DNA from 2 places in the Bacillus pacificus genome. Region 1 is predicted to be linked to the other one. Evidence: a T-box and tRNA genes for the amino acid it is inferred to sense, from the RefSeq annotation. Region 1 holds a T-box; the other holds one or more tRNA genes.

Region 1 (5,129 bases):
TGTATTAGAGAATCCAGGTTTCGCAACTTTCTCTACTACTACATCTTCAGTCGTTACAACTATTTCTTCTCCTGATGCTACTTCGTAAACCGCTCTTTCTGTAGAAACAAAGTTTTGTACCTCGTCTTGTGGTAATTGTTTTAGCCAACCATTTACTGCATTCACATTTTTACCAAACTTCGGCCCAGCCGTTTTAAAGTTCAACTTTAATTGATAAGACGTGTATTTCGTTTCATCGAGTTCAACATGGAACGCTTTTACATTTAACTCATCCATGACGATATCACGATAAGATTCCCAATCCATATCATTTTCATTATGCTCAAGTAATACAAGTTCCGCTAACGGCTGTTTTACTTTTAAAGAATGTTGATTACGGTTACTTCTTCCAAGTTCAACAACTTGTAAAACTGCATCCATCTCCGCTTCTAATTTCGGTTGAAGTAGTGATTCATTTACAATTGGATAATCCTCTAAATGAACGCTACTTCCAGTTAAATTTAAATGAATATCTTCAGCGACAAACGGTGTAAATGGTGCAATTAATTTACTAATTGTCACAAGTACTTCATGAAGTGTCTCATACGCAGCTGCTTTTTCAGCATTCATACCAGACTCCCAGAAACGATTACGCGATCGCCTTACGTACCAATTACTTACTTCATCTACAAGCGTCGCGATTTCACGAGCTGCATTCGTAAATTGATAATCATCAAGTGCAGTTCTCACTTTTTTCGTTGTACTATGCAATCTTGATAATACCCATTCATCCAATTTCGTTCGCTTTACGTCATATGTTTCATCTGGATTATACTCATCTAAATTTGCATATAAAACGTAGAAGCTATACACATTGACTAATGTATCTACAAACTTAGATTTCGCTTCCAATACTGTTCTTTCAGAAAAACGCTTCGCATTCCACGGAGCACTGTCAACGAGAAGTGCCCATCTTAAAGCATCTGCACCAAACTGATTTACTAAATCAACTGGATCTAGTGCATTCCCTTTACTTTTAGACATTTTCTGTCCTTCTTCATCTAATACATGCCCTAGTGATAGCACTCGTTTATACGGTACTTTTCCAGTATATAGTGCCGATACTGCTAATAAACTATAAAACCAGCCGCGTGTTTGATCAATGCCTTCTGCAATTACATCTGCTGGAAACTGATCTTCAAATAACTCTTTATTTTCAAACGGATAATGATATTGCGCAAATGGCATCGAACCACTATCAAACCAAACATCAATTACTTCTGGTGTACGATTCATTTTACTTCCGCATTTTTCGCAGCAAACTTGCACTTCATCTACATATGGCTTATGCAATTCTAAGTCTTCAGGTGTCTCTTTCGTACTATGCTTTCTTAAATCAGCAATGCTTTTCGGTGCGAATTGATGATCGCAACTTTCACATTCCCATACGTTTAATGGTGTTCCCCAATATCTATTTCGGCTAATATTCCAGTCCACCATGTTTTCTAAAAACTTACCAAATCGTCCATGTTTCATATGGTCTGGATACCAAGTAACAGTATCGTTATTTTGTAAAAATGTATCTTTAATTGCAGTCGTTCGAATTAACCAACTCTCTCCTGCATAATAAAGAAGTGGTGAATCACAGCGCCAGCAATGCGGGTAGCTATGTTCATACTTTTCTTTATGGTATAGTAAGCCCTCCTTCGCTAAATAACGAACGATATCTACGTCACTATCTTTAACAAATTTACCTTTCAAAAATGGTACTGCCTCTGTATACTCACCTTTCTCATCTACAACATGCAAGAATGACAATCCTTCACTTTGAACGACTCTATAATCGTCTTCCCCGTATGCCGGTGCGATATGAACGAGTCCTGTACCACTATCTGCCGTGACAAAATCGGCTGCGATAACGTGGTAACCATTTGTAACTTCCTTCATTGGAAATGGTGGCATATAAGATGTATTTACTAATTCTTCGCCTTTATGGACAGATAATACTTCATAGTCTTCTTTTAATACATCTTGTACACGTTCTTTCGCAACAATGTATACATGACCTTCTTGTTTCGCTTTCACGTATTCCATATTTGGATGTACAGCGAGCGCAACATTGGCTGGAAGTGTCCAAGGTGTTGTCGTCCAGCCTAGGAAATATTCATTTTCACTATCTTTCACTTTAAATTTAACTGTTGCACTTAAATCTTTTACTGTTTTATACCCTTGTGCAACTTCATGTGAACTTAGTGAAGTTTGACAGCTTGGGCAGTATGGTGAAACTCTATGTCCTTTATACAATAAACCTTTTTCATGAATCGTCCCTAAAATATGCCATACACTTTCGATATATGGATTCTCTAACGTAACGTATGGATCATCCATATCTACCCAGTAACCGATGCTTTCAGTGAATTCACGCCACTGCTTCTCATATGTGAATACACTCTCTTTACACTTTTTAATAAATGGTTCAATTCCATACTCTTCGATTTCATGTTTACCAGAAATACCAAGTTGTTTCTCAACACCTAATTCTACAGGTAAACCGTGTGTATCCCATCCCGCTTTTCTTAACACTTTATAACCAGACATCGTTTTATATCTTGCTACTACATCTTTAATTGTTCGTCCAAGCGCATGACCTACATGCGGTAATCCATTCGCCGTTGGTGGTCCTTCATAAAAAACAAACGATTGTGCGCCTTCTCGATTCTGAATTGATTGCTCGAAAATACTTTGCTCGTTCCACTGCTTACGAATACGTGTTTCTCTCCCTACAGCTGACTCTTTTACATCTACTTTCTTCATCTACAATCACTCCTTTTTATGTTTTAAAGCACACAAAAAAACCGTCCCTATGAAGTAGGGACGGGTTTAACCGCGTTACCACCCTAATTCTATTAGCTCTTCGCTAATAGCACTTAGCAACGTACTATCATACGTGTTCTTTGTAACGGTAGACATCCGTCCGGGCTTACTTACTTTCAGCCTCGGCTCCTCGGAGATGATTTTCAAATAACGTCTGCACACCGGCTTTCAGCAACATACCGGCTCTCTGTGGAACAGTACACTATTTTACTCTTTCTCGTCTTCAGATTTGTATACTTTGTTAAAAGCTATTTTATGCCATTGGATAATAAATTGTCAACTAATTCAAAATATATTTTCATTTATACCCTTTTTCGTGATTGTTATACAATTACTTTTCAAATTCTCGCAATGCTGCTAAATTTTCATCATCCTCGATAAGTTCAGCGAAAAATCCCGACTCATCCTCACGAAGTACAATTTCAAGCTCTTCCTTCGCCTCTTCATTTCTGTTTAACTGCGCTAAATAACAAGCACGATCGTATCTTGCTAACAAATCACTCGCATCCATTGTTAATACTTCATTTGTTATTTTTTCTGCCTTTATCGTTTGGCCGGCACCATGATAAGAAGATGCTAAAGAAAGAAGAATTGCTGTTTCATTCGGATGATGTATAGAAGCATTTTCTAATACGTGAATTGCCTCTTCAAACCGTTCTTGACTTTGATATATTTCTCCTAAAGCAAGAAACGCTCTACTTACAAACGGTGTTTGCTCCGTTAATTGTAAAGTAATCTTCTCTGCTTTTCTTTCTTCTCCCATTTTAAAGAATACTTGTGCTTGTAAAAGAAGCGTATCATAATCATCTGGTAACTCTCGAACCATTTGCTTCGTTAATTCTGCAGCATCCCGTAACCTATCTTCTTCCTCACACTCTATGAAAAGATTTACAAGTTGCTTGGCTACATCGTAATCCCATTTACTTTCTAATGATGTTTGCAATACATCTATCGCCTCTTTATACATCACCACATTCTCGTAAAATAGTGCAAATCGCTGCGCTGCCATACTATTTTTTTGATTTAACTTTAATGAGATTTCATATAAATCAATGATTGTAGTAATAATCGAAATTTCTTTCGCACGGTTTTTCATGCGATAAAAAGCTCTTGTAATTATGGATTTCTTCGGCTGTTCATTTTGTTGACGTTCAATCCATCTTTCTGTAACCGCAGATGCAGCATACATAAACGCCATACTTCTGTCTGCCTTTTTTACTTTTAATATATGAAGAAAATCTCGTATGTTAGACCATTTCTTATGTTGTTCTATCGCTTTTACATATACATCAAATATACGTTCATTATTCACATCTTTTTGTATCACTTTCATCGCAATTTCAATTGCCTTTGCATTTCTATTTTTCACTAATACTTTTGCATAATGATATAAAACTTCTGTATGCTCGCCATCTAATCGTAGTGCCTCTTCAATCTGTGCTTGTTCTTTATCTATTTCATCCATCGCTCCATACACATATGCAATCGCATCTAATCGCCATATTTCAGGTACTTCGTCCGCTAATTGTTCTAGTTCAGCCAGCAATTCTTCCTGAAGATTCATTTCTACTGAAAGCTGTGCCAAATATTCCATATTAATATGCAACGGCTCTTCTTTCATCGCCTGAACCATATGACTTTGTTCTTTAGAACGATTTTCTTCTTTTTCGTATATTTCTGCAAGCTGTAAATGTAAACCAATGAAATTCCCATCAAGCTCTAAACATCTTTCATACGCTTGTTTTGCTTCCGTTAATTGTCCTAATGCCATAAGTGTTTCACCAATTCGGTAATACGGTAATGCCGTTTCTTTTTGTTCTATCGCCTTATTATATCTTTTCATCGCCTGGCCGTACTGTCCAATCGACTCATATAAAATACCTGTATAACAGCCATATTCACTTACGTCATTTCTTTCTTTTTGTAACGTTCTTAAGAATGCTATTCCTCGTTGTACAAATACCGTTCCTTTCATTCGATTCACATATTCATCTAACGCACTTGCTACATTATATTCGCTCTGCTTTATACCACTCTCTAACTTAGATAATGCTACTTTAAATCCTTCTTCACTTCCACCAAGTTCAACTTCAGCATCCCATAAAACCATTCCAGCGTTCATAAGGAAATCTTGGCTCTTTTCAATTTGTTTTTCGATACTGAGAATATATTCTTTTGCTTCCTTATATTGTTCTCTTGCCATATAAACTTGCGTAAGTCCGAAGTGAGAATATACATCATCATGATTTTCTTCCAAAGCACGAGTATACAATGTT
Region 2 (5,129 bases), 1.9 Mb from region 1:
TTACCAGTTGCAGCAAGTATTCGTATTGCGAATGGATTTAAACAAACAATTTTCTTCTCCATTTTATTTGGTGAAATTGCAGTAATTGGTGGAATGTTTGCTTCGTATCAACTTGATTTAGCACCAGGTGGTACAATTGTTATGATAGCGGTTCTTATTTTAATTGGTGCGATTTTATGGAAAAAGAAAAAAACTGCATAAAGTAGGGATAGATATGAATCTAACAGAAGCTTTACGCCTAATGAAAGATAAAGGATACAAACATACTGGGAAAAGGGAAGAAATGCTCAGGTTATTTGCAGCTCACAATCGTTATTTAACGGCGAAAGACGTTTTAGAGCATATGAAGGATGATTATCCAGGTCTTAGTTTTGACACGATTTATCGTAACTTAACGGTGTTTGCTGAAATCGGTGTTTTAGAACAAACGGAATTAAACGGTGAAAAACATTTTCGTTTTACATGTTCTATTATGGAACATCATCATCATTTTATTTGTTTAGATTGTGGAGGGACGAAAGAGATTACTTCTTGCCCGATGGATTTTATGAATAAAGATTTTAACGGTTATGAAGTAACTGGTCATAAGTTTGAAATATATGGCCGTTGTCCAAAATGTGCAAAGTAAAAGCTCGTCAGTTCTATAACTGACGAGCTTTTTTACGTAGAAAAGAAGGTTGCTCACAAATGTTGTGGGCAACCTTCTTTTTATTTTATTGTTCTTGTGTTTCTTTTTCTTTTTCTCGTTCAGCAGCCATTTCAGCAGCAATTACGTCGATTTCTTTTTTCAGTTCTTCTACCATTATTTCTTCTGGTACTTTACGAACGACTTGCCCTTTACGGAATAATAGTCCTTCTCCGCGCGCGCCGGCAATACCGATATCAGCTTCACGAGCTTCACCAGGACCATTTACAGCGCAGCCAAGTACTGCAACTTTAATTGGTACTTGTAGTGTAGAAATATACTCTTCCACTTCGTTAGCGATACTAATTAAATCAATTTCAATACGACCGCAAGTTGGACAAGAAATAAGTGTTGCTGCATTAGATGCAAGGCCGAATGACTTTAATAGTTCACGCGCAACTTTTACTTCTTCAACTGGGTCAGCACTTAATGAAATACGTAGTGTATTTCCGATGCCTTTACTTAAGATTGCTCCAAGACCAGCGGCACTTTTTACAGTTCCGGCAAATAACGTTCCAGATTCTGTGATACCTAAATGTAGTGGATAATCAAAAGCACGTGCAGCTTTTTCGTATGCTTCAATTGCCAAGTTAACATCAGAGGCTTTCATAGATACGATAATATCATGGAAATCTAAGTCCTCTAAAATTTTAATGTGATGTAGGGCGCTCTCAACCATACCATCTGCAGTTGGGTATCCGTACTTTTCCAAAATGTGACGCTCTAATGAACCTGCGTTTACACCGATACGGATTGGAATACCACGTTCTTTTGCTGCATTTACAACAGCTTCTACTTTATGGCGACGACCAATGTTACCTGGATTGATACGTACTTTATCAATGCCGCCTTCAATTGCTTTTAAAGCAAGGCGATAATCAAAATGAATATCAGCAACAAGTGGAATGTTGATTTGTTTTTTAATATCAGCAATAGCATTTGCTGCGCGTTCGTCTGGAACAGCAACACGCACGACTTGACAGCCAGCTTCTTCTAAACGTTTAATTTCAGCAACTGTTGCTTCAACATCATGTGTTTTTGTTGTTGTCATACTTTGTATAATTAATTCATTATTACCGCCAATTGTTAAATTACCGACTTTAACTGGACGTGTTTTTGTACGATGAGTCATTTCATTCACGAATAGATCGCTCTCCTTATAAAAGAAGTTTCTTATTTAGTCCCTTATATCAATGATAGTATACGTGATACAGGGCTATAGAAACCGAAGTGCTCGGTTTCACTTTTACTATTGTATCAGCGCCTTTATGTAATTGACAAGGATTAAGTGATTGCTTATTGATATAACGGGAATTTATAAGACTTTCCAAGTTGTATTTTTGTAGCAGGTGTATTTTTATTTAATTGTTTAAAATCATCAATTACTTTTTCGATAGAAGGAATTTTTTTCTTATTGATCGCTTCTGTAATGGAAAGAACCGTATCACCTGTTTTGACTTCAATTGTTTTATAAGTGACATCTGTTTCTTTTTCCGCTTTGTTTTCTTTTTTTTGTTTTGTATTTGTACTTTCTTGTTTTATCGTTTCGGCCGCATTTGTCTTTTTATATGAACTTAACATCGGCAAAGTGCCAATCTTTATATCGTAATAAAATATATAACCAAGAACAAGCACAAATAAGAATATACCTAATCTCTTCATATTCTTCACTCCTTTGCTAGGAATATATGCTTGTCCAAAAAAAAAATGCCTATTTAGACATTTTTTTCGTTCGGTTTTGGAATTTCTTTAATTGTTAAGTATAGAACAATTAAAACAACTGCGATATAAATGAATGTTGAACCAGGTACAACGATTTTGAATAAATCCATAATCATAAAGAAGATTGTTGGAATTGTGTAGCTGTAAGCAGTTAACGTCCATACTTGCTTATAAGATAATTTACGTTGACCACTCATAGCAGAACCGATAAACGCAAGTAAAGTAATTCCTAAGAAAGTAATGAACAATTGGAATAGATATACTAACACGCCGATAACAGCTAGTAAAATTGGATAAATACTATCGAATACTGAAATGAAATCTTGCAAATCTTTTTTCTCAAGAGATGTGCCTAATAAATCATTGTAGGAGTATGTTTGCGTCTGGCCATTTCCTATAGAAACTACTTTATCTTTTAAAATAAATAAACCAGTTTTATTTTGATACTTTTCGATATCTGTTGTATTTGGATCAAATACGAAAAGAGCATCTCCCTCTTCTTTTTGAATAGGTTGTTCAATATCAGCTTTTAGTTCACCATTTTCGATTTTAAAATCAGGTAAATCTTTTTCAATTGCTTGATTTACCATAGTAACACTATCTTGGATAAAGCTACCGTAAAAGAATGTTCTTGGAATAGTAGTGATTAGACAAAGTAGCATAATATACAAAATGGTTTTTCCGATTTTTTGAAAACGGAATAGCGCCATATCTTTAGGCGAATATACGCTTTTGACTAATTGGGTAAATATGGACATAGATTCACTTCCTTTATGTATGTATAAAATCATTGTAACGTAGGAATCTAGGGAATCTCAAGATATATTATATTTACATATAGTAGAGACAACTAAATTTCTTTTTATTAATTTTCTTCTTTTAAATGAGAAAAATACAATTGACACTTTTCTTTTCTATATGGTAAATTTATCTTACATTTCTTAAAGGATATATCCGATAGGAATTCCTTTATTTGATGTATTGTTACATACATAATTGTGGACCCTTAGCTCAGCTGGTTAGAGCAGACGGCTCATAACCGTCCGGTCGTAGGTTCGAGTCCTACAGGGTCCATATCCATTTCACGTGTTTATTATGTCAGTAGGAAGCTTCCTTGTAGAAGGGGGCTTTTTTTATGAAATATATGAGCATTTTAATTGAAAAGAAGTGGGAATTTTGCTACTTTAATGATAGCAAGACAATGTGATTTATTTGTTTGCACCCTATGGCAATTAGGGTAGAATGTAGTTGTATGTCACTTAAGTGGCAATACATAAACTGGGAGGAATATAACAATGGCAAAACACGAATTACCAAATTTACCTTATGCGTATGATGCTTTAGAGCCTCACTTTGACAAAGAAACAATGAACATCCATCATACAAAACACCATAACACGTACATCACAAACTTAAACGCTGCTTTAGAAGGTCATGCAGAATTAGCTGACAAAAGCGTAGAAGAATTAGTTGCAAACTTAAACGAAGTACCAGAAGCAATTCGTACAGCAGTACGTAACAATGGTGGCGGACATGCTAACCACACATTCTTCTGGACGATCTTATCTCCAAACGGCGGTGGACAACCAGTAGGCGAACTTGCAACTGCAATTGAAGCGAAATTCGGTAGCTTCGATGCATTCAAAGAAGAATTCGCAAAAGCTGGCGCAACTCGCTTCGGTTCTGGTTGGGCTTGGTTAGTAGTAAATAATGGTGAGTTAGAAGTAACAAGCACGCCAAACCAAGATTCTCCTCTAACTGAAGGTAAAACTCCAGTTATCGGTTTAGATGTTTGGGAACATGCTTACTACTTAAATTATCAAAACCGTCGTCCAGACTACATCGGTGCATTCTGGAACGTTGTAGATTGGAACGCTGCTGAAAAACGTTACCAAGAAGCAAAATAATTGTAATAACGATAGAAAAAGCTAGGAGAATGCTCCTAGCTTTTTTCTATGCTTTCCTTTTACATAATTGGGCTTGTCTTTGGAAGACTAGAACATGAAGTAAAGGAGAGTTGTGTATGAAGTGGAAACATATAATTGGTGATGTTGAAGTGAATCGGGATTTAGTGTTATTACTCCTTATTGGAGGTTTATACACGCTCGCAATTTCTTTATCGAATACGTTTGTTAACATTTATTTATGGAAACAAACACAAAATTATGTGAATCTCGGCTTGTATAATTTGGCCAGCGTTGTATTGCAGCCCCTCACATTTCTTATAGGTGGGAAATTAGCGAAGCGTATTGATCGCTCGATCTTGTTACGAATAGGCGTAGGCACGTTAGCAATTTTTTTTATCGTTGTTTTAGTAGCGGGAAAAAGCGCTTCTCACTATATTTTATTAATGGGGGCTCTTTTAGGAGTCGGATATGGTTTTTACTGGCTCGCGTTTAATTTATTAACATTTGAGATTACAGAACCAGAAACAAGAGATTTCTTTAACGGGTTTCTTGGGCTTCTTACATCCTTCTCTGGCATGATTGGACCGATAGCAGCTGGATACACAATTTCACGTATGGAAAAGTGGAGTGGTTATACGGTCGTATTCTTCCTCTCGTTACTGTTATTTGCAATTGCTGTCGTTTTAAGCTTTTTTGTATCTAAGAGAGAATGTGAAGGTCGTTATGAGGTTACACAAGTTTTGAAAGAGCGACGGATTGATAAAAATTGGGGGAGAATTACACGTGCTCATTTTTTCCAAGGATTGAGAGAGGGA

The links. A T-box is a leader RNA that pairs with one kind of tRNA and senses whether it is charged. The one in region 1 lies ahead of ileS (isoleucine--tRNA ligase), so its partner is inferred to be a tRNA-Ile.
Region 2: it encodes a tRNA-Ile, which carries the amino acid that the T-box ahead of ileS (isoleucine--tRNA ligase) is inferred to sense. The anticodon was not compared.

The regions. Positions count from the first base shown of each region.
Region 1 is NZ_CP086328.1:2,998,123-3,003,251, forward strand. Features, by position in the region: gene ileS (isoleucine--tRNA ligase) at 1-2,793, opposite strand, end outside; T-box leader at 2,847-3,086, opposite strand; gene LMD38_RS15700 (bacteriocin-processing peptidase family protein) at 3,185-5,129, opposite strand, start outside.
Region 2 is NZ_CP086328.1:1,072,545-1,077,673, forward strand. Features, by position in the region: gene LMD38_RS05575 (metal ABC transporter permease) at 1-201, shown strand, start outside; gene LMD38_RS05580 (Fur family transcriptional regulator) at 215-628, shown strand; gene ispG (flavodoxin-dependent (E)-4-hydroxy-3-methylbut-2-enyl-diphosphate synthase) at 714-1,817, opposite strand; gene LMD38_RS05590 (hypothetical protein) at 1,982-2,347, opposite strand; gene LMD38_RS05595 (DUF1189 domain-containing protein) at 2,401-3,165, opposite strand; tRNA gene LMD38_RS05600 (tRNA-Ile) at 3,408-3,481, shown strand; gene sodA (superoxide dismutase [Mn]) at 3,703-4,314, shown strand; gene LMD38_RS05610 (MFS transporter) at 4,431-5,129, shown strand, end outside.